One region of the Colwellia sp. BRX8-9 genome, then DNA from elsewhere that is predicted to be linked to it. Evidence: predicted binding sites of a transcription regulator. Region 1 holds the regulator's gene; the other holds the start of a gene.
What was found. Region 1 encodes MetJ, which represses methionine synthesis genes. Its sites were predicted from a motif close to TAGACGTCTAGACGTCTA; they were not measured.

Region 1 (11,913 bases):
TAGCCAAGCAATAAAAGGCACCTGTTGATGAAAAGAAGCTAAATTGTTAAAGGCATCTACAAAGGTATCTTGTAATAGGTCATTAGCATCATGGCGGTTTTTACAAATCTTAAGAATTGCAGTAAAGATAATAGGAGAGAGTAACCGGTAACATTGTTCTAATGCCACCTCATCACCCTGCTTCATACTTTCCAGTAGCTTGTCATTCCATTTCTGCAAAACTGATCCCTTTTTAGCTGTCTTAATAAGTATAACAATTGGGTCGTGTAAAAGGTCGCAATTATGTTAGTTAAGGTATCATTAAAAACAGCTATCGCACCTTATCAAACAAGCTATTAAAGTCTTGGTCGTCGACAACTCGCTATAATTCGATAATTAATGCCATAAACTCACGATAAAACACCGTCAGATCAGCCCAACTTTTTATCACTGTTATTAATTAATTTTCATTTTTTATTTTTGTTTGAACTTACTAATGGTATACTCGCGCGCAAATTTTCAACAATTCCGCTTTTTTAGTAGCGACTTAAATAGAGTAAAGTAATGGCAGATTTATCTAAATATAGAAATATTGGTATCTTCGCTCACGTTGATGCTGGTAAAACCACAACAACTGAACGTATCCTTAAATTAACCGGTCAGATCCATAAAACTGGTGAAGTACATGATGGTGAATCTACCACTGACTTCATGGAACAAGAAGCTGAGCGCGGTATTACCATACAGTCTGCTGCGGTAAGCTGTTTTTGGAACGATCACCGTTTCAATGTCATCGATACTCCTGGTCACGTTGACTTCACTGTTGAAGTTTACCGTTCACTTAAAGTACTTGATGGTGGTATCGGCGTATTCTGTGGTTCTGGTGGTGTTGAACCACAATCAGAAACTAACTGGCGTTACGCGAACGACTCAAAAGTTGCTCGTATTATCATGATCAACAAACTTGACCGTTTAGGCGCTGATTTCTACCGTGTTTGTAAGCAAGTTAAAAACGTTTTAGGTGCTACGCCACTTATTATGACTTTGCCAATTGGCGAAGAAGATGACTTTGTTGGTGTTGTTGACCTTCTTAGCGAAAAAGCTTACATCTGGGATGACACAGGTCTTCCAGAAAACTATGAAATTACTGATATTCCAGCGGATATGGTAGAAAAAGCTGCTGAGTACCGTATACAGTTAATCGAAACAGCTTTAGAAGTTGATGAAGATATGTTGATGGAGTTCTTAGAAGGGGAAATGGTTCCTACTACAGAACAAATCAAAGCGTGTATCCGTGCTGGTACTCGTGATATGACTTTCTTCCCAACTTACGGTGCATCTGCATTTAAAAACAAAGGTATTCAATTAATTCTTGATGCTGTTGTTGATTACTTGCCTTCACCTACGGATGTTACTCCTCAACCACTTACTGATGAAGAAGGCACGCCTAATGGCGAATTCGCAATCGTTTCTGCAGAAGAAACATTCAAAGCGTTAGCATTCAAAATCACTGATGACCGTTTTGGTACATTAACTTTCGTACGTATCTATTCAGGTACATTGAAGAAAGGCGATACCATTCTTAACGCTGCTACAGGTAAAACTGAGCGTGTTGGACGTATGTGTGAAATGCAAGCTGATGACCGTAACGAACTTACTTCAGCACAAGCTGGTGATATCATCGCGATTGTTGGTATGAAGAGCAATGTTCAGACGGGCCACACATTATGTGATCCTAAGCACCCTATCGTTCTAGAAGCTATGGTATTTCCTAAGCCGGTAATTTCAATCTCTGTAACACCTAAAGATAAAGGTTCAACTGAGAAGATGGGTCTAGCTATCGGTAAAATGGTTGCAGAAGATCCTACTTTTAAAGTTGAAACTGATATCGATTCAGGTGAAACGATTTTATCTGGTATGGGTGAGCTTCACTTAGATATCAAAGTAGATATTTTAAAACGTACTTACGGTGTTGAATTAGAAGTTGGTAAGCCACAAGTTGCGTACCGTGAAACAATCACTACCGCAATTGAAGATTCTTACACACATAAGAAACAATCTGGTGGTTCTGGTCAGTTTGGTAAAATTGATTACCGTATTAAGCCTGGCGAACCTGGTACTGGTTTCGTATTCAGCTCTGTTGTTGTTGGTGGTAATGTTCCTAAGGAATTCTTCCCAGCAATCGAGAAAGGCTTCAAAGGCATGATGGATACTGGTGTTCTTGCTGGCTTCCCTGTACTTGACGTTGAAATTGAATTATACGATGGTGGTTTCCACGCGGTTGATTCATCTGCTGTTGCCTTTGAACTTGCTGCTCGTGGTGCTTTCCGTCAGTCAATTCCAAAAGCTGGTGCACAGTTAATCGAACCTATCATGAAAGTTGATGTGTTTACGCCTGATGATCACGTTGGTGATGTTATTGGTGATTTAAACCGTCGTCGTGGCATGATCGCAGGTCAAGACGCAGGTGTTTCTGGTGTTCGTATTAAAGCTGACGTACCTCTTTCAGAAATGTTTGGTTACATCGGAACATTACGTACAATGACATCAGGTCGTGGTCAATTCTCAATGGAATTCTCTCACTACATGCCTTGTCCTAATAACGTAGCAGAAGTTGTTATCGCTGAAGTTAAAGCAGCTAAAGAAGCAAAAGATGCTGCTAGAAAATAGTAAGCATTAAAGTAAGAAAACAAAAAAAGGACGCTTAGGCGTCCTTTTTTATTGTCTTACAAACCAAACATAATTAACGTTTAGTATGACTAAGCTTTATTTTTTAACATCATTTTCTATGTCTGTTACTGCAATAACGGTTGCCCATGGATCACCCGATTCATCGATTTCTTTTGGTAAAGCTGTTTTCGTCGACGTGGCTACCGCTGCATTAATTTCAACCATTTCCGCTGTGGTTAAGTCTCGCCATTGTCCTGGTCGTAAATCACCCAGCTCGACACTCATAATACGCGAACGTTTCAGCTGTAAAACCTCGTAATCTAAATATTCACACATCCGACGAATTTGACGATTTAAGCCTTGCGTTAAGATAATACGAAAAACAAATTTACTTTCTACTTTAACAAGACAGGGTTTAGTGATGGTTCCCAGTATAGGTACACCTTTTGACATCCGTTGGATAAAGCGCTCACTGATGGGTTTATCAACCGTGACAATATATTCTTTGTCATGGGCATTTTCAGCGCGCAAAATTTTATTAACGATATCACCATCACTGGTCAAGAAAATTAGTCCTTCTGAAGGCTTATCTAAACGCCCTATCGGAAAGATCCTTTCTTTGTGACCAATAGCGTCAATAATATTACCTCTAACATGTAACTCGGTCGTACAGGTAATACCCACTGGCTTGTTATAAGCAATGTAAACCCGGTCAGATTTATTAGCCGGCATAGCACCAATTTGCTTACCATCAACAAAAACCACATCACCCGCTTGTACTTTAGTACCTAACTCAGGGGTTGTACCATTGATCGTAACTCGACTTTCTTCAATCAACTTGTCAGCAGCTCGGCGCGAGCAGTAACCTGATTCACTGATAAATTTATTCAGTCTTTTTTCTTGATCGCTCACGAGATATTCCAAAGTTATGCAAAGTAATAAAAGCCATTTTACCTGAACTTTAACAGACAGTGAAAAAGCATTATGGTTATTTAGCCTTATTTGACAGTTTTTAATTAATATTTACTGTAAATATCCCTCTTTGATAACAACAACAGGGTAAGTCTACTTACTTAACTTGCTAAGTGTTTTCACTATGGCGTTATAAAAGCAAAGACTTTAACGTTATTTAGCTTTGTTCCACAGCTTTTGATTAATATTAACTGAAAAGAATTCTCCTGGCTGCCAACAGCGAGGAAGTAGATCTAGTTGTTTACGCTCATGGGAATTTGACACTAACAACTCTAATATTTCATGGAGGCGCTCTTTACTGATAGTAGAGAAATTTTTAGCTGTTTCAGTAAAATATAAATTAGCAGATTTTTTAATGACTATCTCTTGTCCATGACTTATGAAGGCTAAGTTGCGTGTTGCCGTTCGGCAAATAGGATAATCAGCATTTGCAGGATAAAGCTGGCTGACGATGGCATATTCATAGCGGTCGTTAATATCTTGCTCATACGGGACATAGGTAACACCATAACCTTGTGGAAAATGGCCAGTAATTTTTGTCAGTGCATTAACCACTGCTTGACAACAAGCTCCCCGCTCCGCGTTTTGATTAAGAACATAATAAACTTTCGGTAATAATTTGTAGTTATAGCTATCTTTTGTCGACAAGATAATAGAACTGTATATTTGTGGTACTTTAAGAAGGTTGCCAATACCCTTCTTTGGGTTGACGGCACTTTTGAGTAAATGCTTAATGAACAATAATTTTTTATGCTCAACGACATTGTGCTCGTCGCGATCTTTTTTTGAATTACCAATATATATACCCGCGCCAATACCATCAATAAGATACTTAACCGTTTCTCGATAATTTATTTGTAAGAGTACTTTTCGCTCTTCAATAGGTAAGGTTCGATGGGGATCTTTTTGATAATCTGCACCACGCAAAATGACTAGCGACTCGGGGTGGTTATTACCGATATCTTGTAATAGCGCCGCCATGACCAGTGGAATTTTTACTTTCTCTACAAAGGCTTGATATGCCTCGGGGTTATCTTGAGCCAACGTTTGATATTGCTCTGCGTTGATATCCCCCAAAGCACTCTTGATATAGGGCTCAACAATATGTTGATCCATGCATAGTCGGTCAAGTAAACGCAAACATAACACGCTTTTATAAAGCGGTTTATGTTGCTCGTTGGTTAAAGCAATTTTTCGCCCCTGGGTGGGACTCACTAATTGTATGGTACCTAAAAGCTGGCTAGATTTACGATTACTGTCTTCAAAGCAATCACCCTCAGACAACTTGATGATCTCTTTACAGAGTTTATAGAGATGTTGATGACGCTCATTGCGTTCAAAGCGTAATTCCTCGTAATAATTGCGTTGTTCACGTTCGAGTCTTACCCGTAAAGTTTTAGCTTTATCCGTGGCTGTTTGCCGACTAACTTTTTCAATATTTTGCTTGAGTTCATCTAACTTATGCTCAATAAAAGATTGTTTTTCATAGTACTCAATCGCACGCTCAAGAACGGAATCATTTAATTGGCTGTGGCCATAAATTCTGCTTAAAAGACTTTTTACTTGGCTGGTAAAATAGCTGTCGCTATAGGTTTTATTTTCCATGTAAATACAACTTGGTGCCTGTGCTAAGTAGCTACTTTTTTTAATTATCTAAATGCTAGTTAATAATGCGATAACAGACAAGTGTTTATTAGTATCGATTGAGAAAAAGCACAACCTACAAGTTGTGCTTTTTCTCATTTAGCGTATTAATGCCTTAGTGTAGTAATAATGATGATAGCTAGATTATGCTAATTTAACTTAGACCTTTGATTTTAACTTGGTGTTTTTTACCGGCCAGTTGCTGGCAAATACTCACTAAGTCTGAATGTAGGCCACCCGCGGTAACATCACGACCCGCGCCTGGTCCACGAATAATAAGCGGGTTATCTTGATACCAATGGCTCTTAATTAAAAAGATATTATCACCCGGAGTTAAAGAGGCAAAGGGATCATTCTTAGCAAGCGTCGCAAGATAAACCTTAGCGCTCAATTGGCCTTGTTCGTTGACACAGAATTTTGCAATATAACGAATACAGGCTTGCTGTTTAGATGCGCTAGTGAGTTGTTCAGCAAAGTAACTGTCCAAGTCTGCTGACTTTGCTAAAAATTCCGTCGTTGATAACCCTTGTAAGGATTCTGGCACTAAATTTTCGCATTCAATATCATCAAGTGATAATTCAAAACCTGCCATACGCGCTAAGATCAGTAATTTTCGTTGCACATCTCGCCCAGACAGATCTTCTCGTGGATCGGGTTCAGTGATCCCTTGAGATAAGGCATCCATTAATAAGGTTGAAAACGGTACACTGGCATCGTAGGTTTCAAATAGCCAAGAAAGCGTGCCTGAAAAAATTCCTGATATTTCCGTTATCTTATCGCCACTTTTCAATAAATCGTTAATGGCAAAGTTAACCGGTAAACCGGCGCCAACAGTAGTACTTCCTAACCATAAGCTTTTATTTTCAGCCGCGGTTAATACTAAGTCATTATAGCGAGCGGTACTGGCAGAAGCCGCCCATTTATTGGCACCAATAACATGAATACCTTCTTTAAAGAACTCACTGTACAAATCACTAAAATGTTCGCTAGGGGTGATATCGACAACAATTAATTCGTCGTAAGGATGGTTCGTTAACCACGACATCAATAAGGCATTATCACAAGGCGTAGCATCTCTTTCATAGAGCGACATTGCTTGATTAACATCGATACCATCGGTATTAAGCAGTGCTTTTTTAGAAGTGACTAAACCGACTAAATGAACGTTCTCTAACACAGAGACTCGATTGAGTTGCGCGGGTAACAAGTCTAAGAATCGTTGACCTATATTACCAAGCCCTGAAACAACAACACCTATGTGTCGAGCGTCTTTAGTCATATCATAATGAACATTATTAAGTAACTCACCGGTACAACTCTGCTGAAGAATGGCGATAATACTATGCTCACTTAACGAGTTCACCACCTGCAGTACATGAGTATGTTTGAGGGCACGTTTAAAACGCGCTTGGATATTACCTTGATTTACCACACTATGACCAACAATCGCTATAATCGACACCGGTGTGAATGATACTTCGGTATCATGACTCGCCAGCCACTGACTCACTAATTTTTGTTGTGTTTGGTGGATAACCATAAAGCCTTGCTGAACATCACTACATATCGCAGAAAACTCATTACTGGCTTGTTCACCAAACGAACCGGCTAAACTGGTCGATTTTACCAGTAACAAATCGTTAAGCGAGGTAACCGACAGTTCCTGTTTAGCAATTTGACCAAATTTTCCTATCTCTGTACCAGAAATTTCAGGATCAAAGCTACTTGCTACATGAAGGTGTGTGCTGTGGTTAGTGAGCGGCTGTAAGGTTTTTGCATGCAGAACCGGGTTACCTAAGCGGCCCAATTCTTTCGCGACACCATTAGGTAAGCGATGTAATTTACGGGCAAGTGGTACAATACGAGGATCGGCACTATAAATGCCATCAACGTCAGTCCATAGGGTAACATTCAGCGCGCCCGACAGTGAGGCAATAATTGTTGCTGAATAGTCACTACCATTACGACCTAAAGTACAGGTTTCACCTTGAGAATTTTTAGTGATATAGCCAGTAATAACCGCCAACTTTCCTTTTTGTAAGTTCTGCTGAAAATTTTGACTACTTTGCTGATTGTCGACTGCACAGTCTTTATCATTATTGATAACCAGAAAGTCACGCGCATCAATAGCATAACTTGGACAAACTTTTTCACTTAACACCGCCGATAGTAAACGCGCCGACCACAGCTCACCAAATGCCAACATATCTGCATGGTGTTGGCTTGGCTGATCAGATAACCAAGCCGTTAATTGTGTTATATCATCAGACAAAACCTTGATAAGGTCTGCTGCACTGCTAGGGTTCAATAACTCACCAATTAATGTGCTTTGTGATTTCTGTAGTGTTTCAATAGCCAAAAACAGCTCGTCACTTTTTTCAAGTGCGAGTTTATAAATATTGAATAAGTCATCCGTAGTGTTTCCATTTGCCGAAACAACAACTAAATCATTTAATTGACAGTTTTGACGAATAATATCAACCACACGTTCAATACATTGGGTAGTTGCTAAGCTACTGCCACCAAATTTATGTACATGAATAGCATGCTTCGCCAGTTGATTATTCCCTGATGATAATTGTTCTACTGTATTTGACTGTGTCATTTTCACTCATTAATTCTTCTACTAAAAATAGTCTACAACTTTAAATTTGGCTTGCCGATAAAGCTTGTTCTAAGTCATTAATAATATCACTAACATCTTCAATACCGACAGAAATTCGGATTAAAGATTGAGTAATACCCGCTGCAATTTGTGCTTCAATTTCCATACCTGCATGGGTCATCGTTGATGGATGACTGATTAAACTTTCAACGCCACCTAATGACTGTGCCAAGGTAAAGAGTGATAAGTTGTCAAAGAGTACTTTAACCGCTTCAACACCACCTTTTATTTCGAAACTCATCATAGCGCCAAAATCTTTTTGCTGACGCTTAGCAATTTCGTGTCCCGGGTGATTTTTTAAACCAGGAAAGTATACCGCGTTAATTGCTCGATGATTTTCTAAGTATTTTGCAACAGCATTAGCATTTTCTTGATGCTGTTTCATGCGCAGTGGTAAGGTTTTTAAGCCACGTAATGCCAGATAACTGTCGAAAGGTGAACCCGTAATACCAATACAATTTGCCCACCACGCTAGCTCTTCACCCAGTTCTTTTTCTTTTGTTACTAACACCCCACCCACAACATCACTATGACCATTAATATATTTAGTTGTCGAGTGAAAAACAATATCAGCACCTAATAATAGCGGTTGCTGTAACAAGGGAGAAAGAAACGTATTATCTACTGCCACTAAAGCACCAACAGCATGACTGGCTTGAGTAACCTTTTTTATATCAACCAGCCGTAATAATGGGTTACTAGGTGACTCAATCAAAACTAATCTTGGCTTTTGTTCAAGCGCTTGCGCTAACGCTTGATCATCGTTTTGATCAACAACAAGCACATTAAATAAGCCACGTTTTGCTAGGTGGGTAAACAAGCGATAACTTCCACCATAGCAATCATGTGGAATAACAACCGTATCTTTTGTTGTCAGTAACTGACAAATTAAGTGCACCGCTGACATTCCTGTGCTGGTAACAATGCCTACAGCACCCTGCTCTAAATCAGCGATAGCTTGTGCAAACGTGCTTCGAGTGGGGTTGCCTGTTCTGGAATAATCAAATTGGCGCTTATTGTTGAAGCCTTTTAAAGCATAAGTACTCGATAAATGAATGGCAGGAACAACCGCACCGTGATGTTCATCACTATTAATGCCGGCTCTAACAGCTAATGTTGCTGGTTTTTTGCTTGTCATTTTTTGCTCCAATCGGGCAGTAAAATCAAATAGATGTTTGGACGTCTATAACTCTAAACGCTTTACTTTTGTCGGTCAAGAACTTTAGACTTCTAAACTTCTACACATTCGTTATTGACTCAACGCCAACAACCAGTAAAATCTAACTTATAAAAAGTAATTTAGCTAAACAAAGGTAATTAAATGGCAAAGTGGAATGGCGATTATATAAAACCATACGCCGAACATGGTAAAAAAAGTGAGCAAGTTAAAAAAATCACGGTCTCAATCCCGTTGCGGGTACTGAAAGTGTTAACGGATGAACGTACTCGTCGGCAAGTTAACAACTTACGCCATGCAACTAACAGCGAATTGTTATGTGAAGCTTTTCTGCATGCTTTTACCGGACAGCCTCTTCCTGATGATGGCGATTTAACAAAAGACAATACAGAGATGCTACCTAAAAGTGTGCGCGAAGCCTTAATAGCAAAAGGTATTACCGACTTCAGTCAATTTGAAATTGAAGACGAGTAGCTAAGGGTCTTAATACACTTCCTCAAAAAGACGCTCTGGCGTCTTTTTTTATGCCCATACGGTAAGCATCTACAATAGCCAATAACCAACAAGTTAGTAGTGTATAGGTTAATATACTCATTAAGATAGGGTCAACAATAATGGGATTTTTTGACATCTCTGCGATCAGTGCTTGGCTATTGAGCGCAACGTCACCTGATTTAACTTTATTAATAAGTGGCTGATATTGCCTCATCACTTCTTCAATATACAAATATACTGTCACAGAAAAACTTAAAATAAATAACGTAGCCCGTCGATAAGCGTGACACATTAGTTGGCCAATACCCGGGTAAACAAGTGCTGAGAGTAAAACGGCTTTCGTTGAAGTTTTCATTGTTATTCGTCCTACTCAATATTGTTATGCTTTGCCATCGGTGACATTATCTACAGAGGTGCAAGTATTAATGATTTGTCAGGAATATAGATGACGTACAAGAGGTAACTGCTCCTGCGTTACCCTATTTCTTAATTCCTACTTTCTGCGTCCATGTAGTAACTGCACCATGACCTACTATTTGTCATAAATAAAAAAAGGAGAGTCGAGCTCTCCTTTTACAGCGTTATTAATAAATACTACTGATTATGCCATATAGTTTTCAGGTAATTCTAGGGCTGCCACTCCAGACTCAACCGCCGCTTTAGCAACGGCAAGCGCTACTCGACCACACAAACGTGGATCCATCGGCTTAGGGATAATATACTCCTTACCAAAGGTCAAACTTTTCTCACCACTAGCATCTAACACTTCTTGCGAAACAGGTTCCTTTGCTAATTCACGAATTGCATGAACAGCGGCAATTTTCATCTCATCGTTAATCGTTCTAGCGCGAACATCTAAAGCGCCACGAAAAATAAAAGGAAAACATAACACATTATTGACCTGGTTAGGGTAATCAGAGCGACCCGTAGCAATAATAAGATCATCACGAACAGCAAGCGCTAATGAGGGTTTTATTTCAGGATCTGGGTTTGAACAAGCAAAGATAATTGGATTGGGTGCCATTAATTTTACATGCTCAGCAGAAAGTAGATTGGGTCCAGAAACACCAACAAATACATCTGCGCCATCGATAACATCTTCAAGGGTACGTTTATCAGTATTATTAGCAAACATACGCTTATATTCGTTAAGATCATCACGTCGGGTATGAATGACACCTTTAGTATCAAGCATGTAGATTTTTTCGCGCTGAGCGCCACATTTGATTAATAGTTCCATACAAGCAATCGCTGCTGCGCCTGCGCCAAGACAAATAATGTTGGCATCTTTAATACTTTTACCTTGGATTTCCAAGGCATTGATCATTCCAGCAGCAGTAACAATAGCCGTACCATGTTGGTCATCGTGAAATACCGGTATTTTACAACGTTCAATAAGTGCCTTTTCAATAGCAAAACACTCTGGTGCTTTAATATCTTCTAAGTTAATACCACCAAAACTGTCAGCGATGTTGGCGACCGTATTTATAAATTCTTCAACTGTCTTATGTTTAACTTCGATATCAAATGAATTAATACCTGCAAATCGCTTAAATAATAATGCTTTGCCTTCCATTACCGGCTTAGCCGCCATACCACCTAGATTACCTAACCCTAAAATAGCGGTACCATTGGTAATAACAGCGACGGTATTGCCTTTGCCCGTATATTTGTAAACATCATCGGGATTTGCCGCAATTGCGCGAACCGGTTCAGCAACACCTGGGCTATAGGCGAGTGCTAAATCACGGCTAGTTTCAGCGGCCGTGGTTAATTCAACACTTATTTTTCCAGGTGTTGGGAATTGATGGTAATCAAGTGCTTGTTGGCGAAAGTCAGTCATGATTGATCCTATGCGTTAGGTGAATTTATTGTCTTATATATGCCATTTTTCACGTTTTATTTTGTTTATATACAGCATAGTTTTATAGACTCGTTATCAATCAAGATACACCTTTGTCTGTGATCTTTAAAAAGTAACGGGTATATACTATTGTAATCTTACATTTTGTTCCAACGTTATTCTTATATAAAAAAGTGCTAGAAGCTATAACAAACATACCCTTAGCCCTTTTGTATTGCACATCATAAAACTAAATATTCGCTATACAGCTTAATCTATTCACCGTATTTTATGACCACTTTTATAAACTTCTTTGACTTAAAAAATTTAGCCATCGATTTTTCTTTTTTTCAATACACAACAACGAATTTATCGGTGAAGTTATCCAATTAATAATTAATCTTCATCAACGTTGTCACTATCGCTTATAACCTTGATTAATTGCTTTTGAATTTATATTCAATAATG
Region 2 (11,913 bases), on a different contig from region 1:
AAAGCTAGGATTTAAAGGCGCTATGCTGATTGGTTTAGCACAGGCGGTAGCATTAATTCCGGGGACATCGCGTTCAGGTATAACAATGACTATCGGTTTGATGCTTGGCTTAAGTCGAGAAAATGCGGCTCGATTTTCTTTCTTATTGTCAATTCCTGCCATTGCGATGGCGGGGAGTTATTTAACATTAAAATTAATGACTGAAACGGGTCCTGTTGATTGGAATGCTATTGGTATTGGCAGTGTGTTAGCTTTTTTTAGTGCTTATGCCTGCATTCACTACTTTCTTATTCTATTGGAAAAAGTCGGTATGATGCCATTTGTTATCTATCGCTTAGTTCTGGGTGTCGCATTACTTTGGTTTGTGCTGGGTTGATTGATCTAAATCGGTGCTGCTATCGTTTAGTTAATTAGAAAAAAATAATAATAATAAATTTAAATATGCGATTTAATTTTTAAATACGCATCTAAATACAAATAAATACAAATTTAATATATAAAAGTGAGTAACGAATGAATTTATCATTAACCGAAGAACAGATGATGATTCAAGATATGGCAAAAAAATTCGCTGAAAGCGAATTAGCTCCTGTAGCGGCCGAACTTGATGAAACCCAAGATCAAACACTTTTCCTCAACAACCTTGCGCAGTTAACTGAACTGGGTTTTATGGGCTTAAATATTAAAGCAGAATATGGTGGCGTTGAAGCAGGCACGGTTGCTTTTAGCTTAGCGATAACAGAAATAGCACGCGCATGTGCAGCAACCGCAGTAACAACATCAGTGACAAATATGGTTGCTGAAGTTATTCAAGCGGTTGGTAATGAAGAGCAAAAGCAAAAGTATTTACCTAAAATATGTAGTGGTGAATATAAAGCCGGTGCTTTTTGTTTAACAGAGAATGACGCCGGTTCAGATCCTGCTGGCATGAAGACCTCTGCGGTACTCGACGGTGATGCCTACGTACTCAATGGCAGCAAACTCTATATTACCAGTGCCAGCTTTGCTGACATCTTTGTTGTTTGGGCGGTAACGGACGCGACCGCTCGAAAAGGTAAGGGTATTTCATGTTTCTTAGTGGAAGCAAATACACCAGGTATTACGGTCAGTAAGCCAGAAGAAAAAATGGGGCAAAAAGCATCACCTACTAATGAAGTGAGCTTTAGTAATTGTCGGATACCTGCTAGTGCCATGATGGGCAAAGAAAATAAAGGCTTTGGCGTTGCGGTCGGCGAACTTGCGGGCGGTCGAATTGGTATTGGTTCATTAGCGCTAGGCATTGGTTTAGCCGCCATGGATTACGCTCGTGCTTTTATCACTGAACGTAAGCAGTTTGGCCAAGCATTATCAAACTTCCAAGGTTTACAATGGAAACTTGCCGAACGTTACACAGATTTAGAGGCAGCCCGTTTATTGTTAATGCAAGCTGCTTATACTAAAGAACAAGGGTTACCCTTTGGTAAAGCCGCTTCTATGGCGAAGTTATTTGCCGCAGAAAAAGCGAATACTGCTTGTTATGACGCTTTGCAACTAATGGGCGGTGCCGGCTATATTAAAGAATACCCGCTTGAGCGCATGGCTCGCGACGTACGTATTACCACTATTTATGAAGGCACCAGCGAGATCCAAAAAATCATTATTGCTCGTGAGTTATTAAACGAAGTCTAATTATTATTAGACTTCTATGATACGAAAGCTGAACGTCCCTTTATTGATAGGCGTTCAGCTTTTTGTATTAAGGCACTTGCGCTTTTTATAATTGCCCCAAAATATAGATTATAGACGCTCATCAATAAACTAAATGGAAGTGAATGTGACTACAAATGCCATTGAAATTACCCTAGAAAATTTTCAACAAATTATTTTAGAAGAATCAAAATCGAAGTTAGTCTTAGTTGACTTTTGGGCGGCACAGGTCCCTGAAAGTTTGGAGCTAAAAGATAAGCTAGCCATCGGCTTGCAGGGTTTTGAGCAGTATATATTATACGCCACGGTTGATTGTCAAACTCAGCAACAAATTGCCCAACAATTTGGTATTCAAGGTTTACCTACGGCGATTTTAGTGAAAGATGGTCAACCACTTGATGGTTTAACTGGGCCACAAGATGACGACAATATAAAAGAATTTTTAGCGAATCATTTACCTAAAGAAGAAGACTTATTACTCATTCAGGCGCAAAAGTTATTAGCTGATAATAATATTAATGATGCCTTCACGGTCATTAATAGTGCTTATCAACTTAATAGTGAACGTGCCGATATTAAATTAATGATGGCAGATGTTTATTTACAAACGGGTAAAATAAGCGAAGCCGAATCTTTATTAACCACTATTTTAATGGTTGACCAAGACAGTCACTATCAAGCGCTTATCGCTAAACTTGAGCTTGCCAGTCAAGCCGCAGACTCACCAGAAATTAAAGCACTAGAAGCACAGTTAGTGGACGACGTTGACAACATTGCTTTACAACATCAACTTGTTGCGCAATACAGCCAAGTCAATCGACATGAAGAAGCGTTGACGTTACTGTTTCGTTTAATGCAAAAAGACAGTAGTGATGCTGCCAGCAAAGATCTTTATCTTGATGTGTTAAAGGCTTTACCTGATGGCGATCCATTAGCCAATAAATTTCGCAGAAAACTGTATACCTTGATGTATTAAATCAGTACTGGCAGTAGATGCGTGACACTGATTACTTCAGTGTTACGCACTTTGTGGAAGGTGAGATTTTATTCTCAAGCTGACAATATGGCTTTAAGTTTATGATGGTTTTAATTTACCCACGAACGTTTTTCTAAATTTTGCGAGCTTAGGCGAAACAATCGCCTGACAGTAAGGATTACCAGGATTATTATTGAAATAGTCTTGATGAACATCTTCACCAGAAAAGAACTCTGACGCTTGAGTTACTTCGGTCACAACCGCTGAGCTATACATATTGCTGGCGTCGACTTCTTTAATAATATCTTCAGCAATTTGCTGTTGTTCTTTGTTGTGATAAAAAATCCCTGAGCGATACTGGGTTCCTATATCGTTACCTTGACGATTTAATTGGCTGGCATCGTGTAGCGTGAAAAACACTTCTAATATTTCACGAGAAGTGATCGCTGCGCTATCAAAAGTTAACTGCACGACTTCTGCATGACCGGTTTGACCCGAGCAAACGTCTTCATAAGTTGCTAGCGCGGCGCTACCGCCCATATAACCTGATACGGCAGACTTAATGCCGATTAATTGGTTGTATGCACCTTCAATACACCAAAAGCAACCGCCTGCCAGGGTGATTTTTTCTTCATGTGATGACATTAAAATAAACCTTAATAAATTTGATTAAAATAACTGTATAACAATAGACGTTTAGATGTCTATATGTTTTTATCTGAAATTTAAAATAAACTGTTTTTGATCAGTTAAAATTATAAAAATTAGCGTAACATCAACAAATACGATTAACCAATATAAAAATATTATGTCTTTATTTTTTAGAAAGTTTAACCAAGTTCGCACCGTTCTTTTATTGCGCAGTGCGGCAATTATTATTCAGCTGATATTAATACTTTTTGTTAATGGCGTTTTAAACTATCAGCTGCCTTGGTTACCGCTCATTATTGTTATTTCAATTGAAGCTTTATTTACGTTAGTCAGCTATTTATATTATAAATCTGGGAAAGAAGCCGATAAGCTCGCCTTACTTGGGCAGATTTGCGCTGATATCTTATTTCTCTCACTTATTTTGTATTTTAGCGGCGGAGCAACTAATGCTTTTGTCTCGTTATTACTTATTCCTATTGCTATTGCTGCTGTGACGTTAACACCGCTGTTACTTGGAAGTGTGGCACTATTAGCGATTGCTTCATACAGTGTTTTATTGTGGTTATTACCCATGTCAGTAATGCATGGCAATATGCAAAGCCACTTTATTGGTATGTGGATCAATTTTCTTTTTTCTAGCATTGTTGTTGCAACCGTTGTTGGCCAAATGGCACGAAGAATTTCTCAAAAAGAACAGGCGATAGCTGCTTTTCGGGAAGAGCAATTAAAGCAAGAAAAAATTATGTCATTAGGGGTCGCTTCTGCGCAAATAACTCATCAGCTCGCTACTCCGATAGCAACTGTACAGCTGCTTGTCGATGAACTCAGTGAAGAGCTACCTGAGCACCCTGCGATTGTTGACCTACAAGGACAGTTATTACGTTGTAGCAGAAGTTTAGCTGAGTTTCGTAAAATGGTTTTCGAGATTAAAGAGCAAAAGTCAAAAGAGGTACTTTGTGCTGATATTGTGCAAGAAATGCGTGATCATATTAACTTAAATTATCCTGATGTTAGGGTGAACTTTTTGTCTGAGACGCACCAATCAATACTCAGTGAAAACGCTAAAGTATTGGCTGATGCTTCATTATTGCCAGCGATTTTAAATTTAGTTAATAATGCGATTCGAGCCACTAAAGCCAGCGGTAGTGATAAAATTGAGTTATCTAGCTTGTTTGATGAAAAAAATTGGCAACTCAGTATTCGTGATTTTGGTTGTGGTTTTACCCAATTAACACTAAGTGAGTTAGGCGTTAAACCCGTAAACAGCAAGCAAGGATTAGGTATGGCGGTATTTTTGAGTCATGCAAGTTTAGAGCGATTAGGTGTGACACTTACCTTAACCAATCACGTTGCGGGTGGTGCATTAGTAACGTTGAAGTTACCGTTAGTGGTTAATGATATGCAGGAAAAAAGTGAATGAAATTATTAATTGTTGAAGATGACAGTACCTTTGCTAATACGCTTAAAAGGCGTATGGAAAAACATGGCTACAGCTGTTGGTTGGCCGATAATATTAACGATGCATTATTAACCTGTCATCGTCAATTGCCAGAATTCATATTACTCGATATGAAACTCCATCATGAAAGTGGCTTAAATTTGATTAATCCGATGAGGAAGCTATTGCCAAAGAGTCGTATTATTTTATTAACTGGTTTTGCCAGTATCGCTACTGCAGTTGACGCAATAAAGCTTGGCGCAGATGATTACTTAACCAAGCCGGTCGATACACAGACTTTATTATCGGCTTTGGCTAAAAACGCTAACAGTTCGTCGCTAAAAAAATCAACATTGGCTGCAAATTCAGCAACAAACATTATAAATGAGCCAACGTTGTCAACCGAGCAGGTTGAATGGGAGTATATTCAACAAGTCTTAAAATTTAATAATGGTAATGTTTCAGCAACGGCTCGTCAGCTTTCAATGCACCGCAGAACCCTACAACGCAAGCTACAGAAAAAACCAACGGTTAATGGCGAAGTTGATTAACCTTAGTTTTCAATATTATAAGCAATATGCTGGTGAAACCTTAACGTTAATTCATCTTTATTAATGGGGATTTCGAGTTCGGTCGCTAATAAACGCATTGCCTGTTCTATTTGGTTAATAAACTTGCCATAGCCGCTGTGCTGGGAATCTTCTGCGGTAGCCACAAAGATAAGTTGTACGTTATCAACTAACTCATCGGCTTTCCATTTACTCACCAAGCCACAGGGACTCTGTTTAGGGTTATAACCTAACATTTGTAACTCACCCATCTTAGAAATTATTTCATGCAAACTATGTCGGACAATGGGGACTAAACCATTAGCGATTAACGCCCCATTATTTAAATTAAAGCGCTTAGCCACCAGTGAAAAAGTATCAGTTAAATAAGTATAAAGCGGATTGTATGGATCTTTAGAATTGGCATCAATGTCGACTAAACCCAATAAACGGTTATCAATCGTTAGATTAATTACCGCATAACTTATTGCCGATGCGTTCGGTGTTATAACAACGTTTTGTGATTTATAGCGTTCATCAATCGGCCGTAATTTATGTGCTTGTGTGCCTAAGCAGCCTTTATTTTTAGCAAATAAATCATAAGTAAGATGTTGATGATCACGTAAACGTATCGCTTGGTTAGGTAATTTTGTTTGCTCGATAAAACTATGCAGTAACCGAGTCACTTTTTGATGAAATGCCGCGGCATTAAAACGAATGTCGTCGCCAGAGGCTAAAAACAGCAGGGTGATCTTTTTTGCGCGAATACTGGCATCAAAAAAAGAATTTTGTAATTGATGACTTTGAGGATCGTAATAAAATAAAATTTGCTGGCTGGTTTGCCATTGGTGCATTTCTTGACTGTAGCGAACGCGAACTAATTTATCGTTAGCAATAAATAAGCTACTTTGTATCGCATAGTCATTACTTAGCGTAAATAATAATTGTGATAAACTTTGATAAAAATCATAGTAAGGTTGAGTGCTATGCGTTGAAATATTTGGAGAAATTAACTCTATTAATTCATCGGTAATGGCAAACTCAGCTAAAATATATTGGTTATCTCGCGCATTTGAAGGAATATAAGCTTTGTGCGCCGCACTGCGTTTTCTTATTATAGACATGTTCGTTCCCTGTTTGAAGTTAGTCGATAAACTTAGGATGATTATAAATAGACCTTGTGACACTTTTATGATGTTAAAAGGTTTTGAGTTATTATCCCGACAAGAAAATTTAATAAGTAGAGAAACTATGTTTTCAGATCAACAAGCTTTGCTCGATGCTGTAAATCAAATAATGCCTTTTGGAAAATATGCAGGTAGACCCTTACTAAAATTGCCAGAGCCTTACTTAGTGTGGTTTAAATCAAAAGGTTTTCCTGAAGGTAAGCTAGGACAGCAACTTGAATTAATTTACGAAATAAAACTCAATGGTCTTGAAGGCATGTTAGAACCACTGTTACGCTCAAGTCGCTTAGGTATTCCACAACATTAAAATAATTTTTTATATAAAAATAACTTTTAATAATCATAGGTAATAACGCTTGTTGCTAACAAATTGTTTTATTTATTTAATCTTATAATTAGGATTTTTCAGCTCTCAATCATTAACTGTCGAACACTTTTTAATCGTAATTTTACTTGATTTAGCCTCTTGCTTATTCTTAACTGAATTGTCGACTGCTGTTTTATTCGACAAGTATTAATAAGTATCACCAAGACAATGATGGAGAGTTATCGATGCAAACAAAGAAAAGAGATCGTCTAGGCAGAGCACATTCCAATGGTTATAAAGCAGGCCTCACCGGAAAAACAAAAGAAAAATGTCCTTATCAAAATACGGATGCAAAATCAGAATGGCTAGGGGGTTGGCGTGATGCGTTAACGGATAAAAATCTAGGACTATTCAAGTTATAAGTTAACATCTTATTTTTAATAAAAAGGAGCCCTTTGCTGATGTTTACTAAGGGCTGTATCTTTTTTTAGTTAACCTTATGCTTGTTCAGGCAACTGCCAGTTTATCGGAGTCATATTTTTTGATTGTAACCATTGGTTGGTTTTTGAGAAATGCTGACAGCCAAAAAAACCGCGATATGCCGATAAAGGTGAAGGATGTGGCCCGTTTAATACAAAATGCTTTTCGGTATTAATGTTTTTTCCTTTCTTTTGCGCATGAGCTCCCCAAAGTAAGAATACACAACCGCTACTTTCTTGATTAATGTGCTTTATTACTGCATCAGTAAATGTTTCCCAACCTAACTTAGCATGAGAATGAGCCTGTGCTTGTTTGACGGTTAAAACCGTATTCAGTAATAACACCCCTTGCTCTGCCCACTGCGTTAAGCAACCGTGGCTTGGCTTATTAAAGTCAGCAAACTCATTAACAAGCTCTTTATAAATATTGACTAATGAAGGTGGGACTTTAATGCCGGGTTGCACAGAAAAAGCGAGTCCGTGAGCTTGATCTTCACCGTGGTAGGGATCTTGCCCTAAAATAACCACTTTAGTGTCTTTAATATCTTGATAACAAAAAGTATTAAAAATATCGTTTTGCGCAGGAAATATAACTTCGCCCTTTGCTCGTTGTTGAGAAATTACTTGGTTTAGTTCGATGAAATATGGCTTGGCTTGTTCTTGATTAATAAGTTGTTGCCATTGCGGCTTAATATTTTGATTTATCATGAGGTATAAAAATGGCCGTTAATCTAAATTAACGACCATTATAAACGTGTTTTTAACTGAACGAAATTAGTGATCGTTTAATAATAAATAATCACGTAAGTCGCTAAAGTTAGCGGCCATATCTTTTGATAAAATGGTTTCGCTGGCGCAGTCAGCAAGCTCTTTTGGTAGACCGATTGGTTGTCCTAAAATACTTTCAACCACCTCTTTGAATTTTGCTGGGTGTGCGGTGCCTAAAAACACACCAAATTCACCTTCATCTGCATTGTACTGTAACGCTTTATAGGCAACGGCTGCATGTGGTTCACTGATGTAACCCAGCTTGGCTAACTGTAAAACAGTTGACTGTGTTTGTTCTTCATCAATTGAAACTGAACTAATACAATCGCTAGGAACTATGCCAGACTTTAGCATATGTTCAACGCGAGGCCAGTTGTTAGGATCGCTAACATCCATAGCATTTGAAATTGTCGCTACAGTAGCATTAGGCGTCCACTCACCTGTTTTTAGGTAACGAGGCACAGTATCGTTGGCATTTGTTGCCGCAATAAATCTTTTTATCGGTAAACCGAGTGCTTTAGCAAATAAACCAGCGGTTAAGTTACCAAAGTTACCACTGGGAATCGATACCACAACATCGTTTAATTCGCTTTTACACTTTTGACGAGATAACTGTGCAAACCCTTCAAAGTAGTAACATACCTGAGCTAATAAGCGGCTGATATTTATTGAGTTAGCTGAATTTAAACCTATAGTAGTAGCTAGCTCTCTATCATCGAATGACTTTTTAACTAACGCCTGACAATCATCAAAACTCCCGTCAATAGCGAGTGTTTCAATATTGCCGCCTAAGGTCGTAAACATTTTTTCTTGTAGCAGGCTGATTTTTCCTTTCGGATATAAGATCACCACACGAATATTTTCAATGTTATGAAAAGCATGAGCAACCGCCGCGCCCGTGTCACCTGAGGTCGCCGTTAATATAGTGATCTTTTTATCTTTGCTAAAAACTTGCAAACATTTAGCCATAAAACGCGCGCCAAAATCTTTAAAGGCGAGTGTTGGACCATGAAAAAGCTCTAATATAGCTCTGTCTTTATTGATGGGTTGAATTTGTGCTGGAAAGTTAAAAGCACTGGTCACAATCTCAGTTAATTGCGCTTTAGTTAAATCACCTTCTACAAACGGGTAGAGGACATGTACACTTCTTTCAACTAAAGGCATAGCGAGTAATTCATCGATATTATCTAACACTGGGATTGTTTCAGGAAAAAAGAGTCCCTGATTTTTTCCTAGTCCTTGCTTAACTGCACCAGCAAAACTGACTTGTTCATCGTTTTCTTTTAAATTATAAAATTTCACAACATATTCCTAATAAATTTGGTATTTTTAATAAAGTGATTAAGCGGGCAATCTCTCAGCACCCGTTAAGTCAACCTGACAGACATGAACAAAACCTGAGTCTGTTTGTAAATAATTTTTTTGTAACCAAAGCGCGCTATCTTGGGCTTTTTCAAGCGAATCACAGACACAAAATAAGGTAGGCCCTGATCCTGAAATGCCTACAGCTAAATGACCTTGAGCGCTTAAATAGTCTTTAGCTTCGATAAATTTTGGTAACAAGTGCTGACGATAAGGCTCTGCAAGTACATCTTTGAGTACTGAAAATGCTTGTTGTTTATCATTACGGTGGCAAGCATCAACAAAAGTTGCTAAATTTTGTCCGAAAGTAATGGCGTCAGCACGACTGTATTGCTTGGGTAAAACATCGCGCGCAGCTTTCGTTGAGACATTAATACCTGGGTAAGCCATTACGTAGTAGCAATGATCAAATAGGGGCAAACTCTGGCTAATAAGCTGTTTGTCTGGCACCATTAATTGCAAACCACCTAAATAACATGGTGCGACATTGTCGTAATGCAAACTGCCACTTATTTTTGCCTCCATTTGACCCATCATAAATAACAGTGTTTTATCATCAAAATATTGCTGATAGAATTCATTGAGTGCGACCAGAGCTGCGACTACAGAACAAGCACTTGAGCCCAAACCACTGCCAACCGGCATCTTTTTATCTAGTGTTAGTTGTACTTTTTTAACCGCTTGTTGCGCTTTTTCAAGTGCTAGGTTGTATAGCTCTAGACAATGCCAAACAATATTGTCTGTGGCCTTACCCGGTAGTTTATTGGCAAATTCACCAATCACAATCAGCTTATTCTCTGTGGCTAACTCTATAGTAACTACATCACCTAACAAAGTACCATCAATGGGCTTAACCGCTAGACCTAAAACATCAAAGCCAACGTTTAGGTTGCCTATTGATGCGGGAGCAAAAACAGATATAGTCATTAGTGCTGTTGCTCCCATGCTAATGTTCTTAATAGATCACCAAACACACCGGCGGCGGTAACCGCAGCACCTGCGCCATAACCGCGTAATACAAACGGTAGTGGTTGGTAATAACGGCTATGTATTGCCAACGCATTTTCACCATCTTTAACACTATAAAGTGGATGATCATTGGCAACAGCTTCAATGGCAACTTTACATTTTCCATCAACTATATTGCCGATATAACGTAAAACTTTACCTTCAGCTTTTGCGACTTTTACTCGTTGAGAAAATTCATCATCTATTTTCGCTAAGTTCTTCATAAATTCACTGACATCACCACTCGCATCAAAGTTTGCAGGTAACACTGATTCTATAGAGATATCTGATAACTCAAGCGGTATTCCTGCTTCACGCGCCATGATTAACAATTTACGCGCTACGTCCATACCGCTTAAATCGTCACGAGGGTCAGGCTCGGTAAAGCCATTTTCTTTGGCGATAGCGGTGGCTTGAGAAACGGTCATACCTTCTTCTAGTTTTCCAAACATATAGGAAAGTGAACCAGACAATATCCCTTCAAAACGTACTAATTCATCACCCGCTTTTAGCAAGCTTTGTAAGGTATCAATTACGGGTAAGCCAGCACCAACTGTTGTTTCATATAAGAAGCGACGGTTAGACTTCTGTGCTGCACTGCGCAACGCTTGATAGTATTGCCAAGAGTCAGTATTGGCTTTTTTATTTGGCGTTACAATATTAAAACCCTCTTCAAGGTACTCTACATAGCTCATCGCTAAAGACTCACTAGATGTTGAGTCGACTAATACCGGATTAATCAGGTGATTCTCGCGGACAAAAGCCTTGATGTTTTCAACATTTACTGGAACAGCGTCACTTTTCATTTCTGCTTGCCAGTTATCTAAATCAATACCTTCAGTATTAAAAACCATACCTTTACTGTTAGCAATGCCGTACACCTTTAAAGAAATATTTTGCTTTTTAAGCTTAGGTTGTTGACGAGCAATTTGCGCAAGAAGCTCGCTACCAACGACACCGCAGCCAACAAGGAATACATCAATAGTGGGTTTGTGGGTGAAGAAATTTTGATGACTGACTTTCATTGCATCAGTACATTTACGTTTTTCTACCACAACAGAAATACTACGCTCTGACGAATCTTGGGCAATAGCGATGACATTGACACGCGCTTGGGCTAATGAACTGAAAAACTTAGCAGCAACTCCTTGTTGATGATGCATACCGTCACCAACTAAAGAAATAATCGATAATTCATGTTGTAACTTCAACGGTTCAAGTAAACCATTGAGTAACTCTAGTTCGAACTCTTGTTGTAAGCTTAGTTCGGCTAATTCAGCATCACTGGTGTGAATACAAAAACTGATACAGTATTCGCTGGAAGACTGGCTAATTAAGACTAAAGAAATTTTTTCTTGACTCATAGTGGCAAATACACGACTTGCCATGCCAACCATGCCTTTCATGCCCGGTCCTGATACATTGACCATGGTTAAATCATCAAGATTAGATATCGCTTTAACTTTTTTAGTTTGATCATCCTCGTTAGATATTAAGGTTCCT

Region 2: the regulator MetJ is predicted to act here: its motif matches at 3,352-3,369, upstream of msrA (peptide-methionine (S)-S-oxide reductase MsrA).

Annotation. Positions count from the first base shown of each region.
Region 1 is NZ_JACGVN010000011.1:35,466-47,378, forward strand. Features, by position in the region: gene H4J70_RS10940 (RNA polymerase sigma factor) at 1-219, opposite strand, end outside; gene fusA (elongation factor G) at 544-2,649, shown strand; gene rluF (23S rRNA pseudouridine(2604) synthase RluF) at 2,746-3,561, opposite strand; gene H4J70_RS10955 (hypothetical protein) at 3,775-5,226, opposite strand; gene metL (bifunctional aspartate kinase/homoserine dehydrogenase II) at 5,420-7,870, opposite strand; gene metB (cystathionine gamma-synthase) at 7,911-9,068, opposite strand; gene metJ (met regulon transcriptional regulator MetJ) at 9,252-9,581, shown strand; gene H4J70_RS10975 (hypothetical protein) at 9,604-9,957, opposite strand; gene H4J70_RS10980 (malic enzyme-like NAD(P)-binding protein) at 10,204-11,445, opposite strand.
Region 2 is NZ_JACGVN010000002.1:222,272-234,184, forward strand. Features, by position in the region: gene H4J70_RS02735 (undecaprenyl-diphosphate phosphatase) at 1-376, shown strand, start outside; gene H4J70_RS02740 (acyl-CoA dehydrogenase family protein) at 514-1,668, shown strand; gene H4J70_RS02745 (tetratricopeptide repeat protein) at 1,814-2,662, shown strand; gene msrA (peptide-methionine (S)-S-oxide reductase MsrA) at 2,762-3,307, opposite strand; gene H4J70_RS02755 (HAMP domain-containing sensor histidine kinase) at 3,471-4,733, shown strand; gene H4J70_RS02760 (response regulator transcription factor) at 4,730-5,302, shown strand; gene H4J70_RS02765 (DUF3083 family protein) at 5,305-6,423, opposite strand; gene H4J70_RS02770 (DUF3820 family protein) at 6,551-6,793, shown strand; gene rmf (ribosome modulation factor) at 7,039-7,215, shown strand; gene ung (uracil-DNA glycosylase) at 7,291-7,980, opposite strand; gene thrC (threonine synthase) at 8,047-9,342, opposite strand; gene thrB (homoserine kinase) at 9,382-10,329, opposite strand; gene thrA (bifunctional aspartate kinase/homoserine dehydrogenase I) at 10,329-11,913, opposite strand, start outside.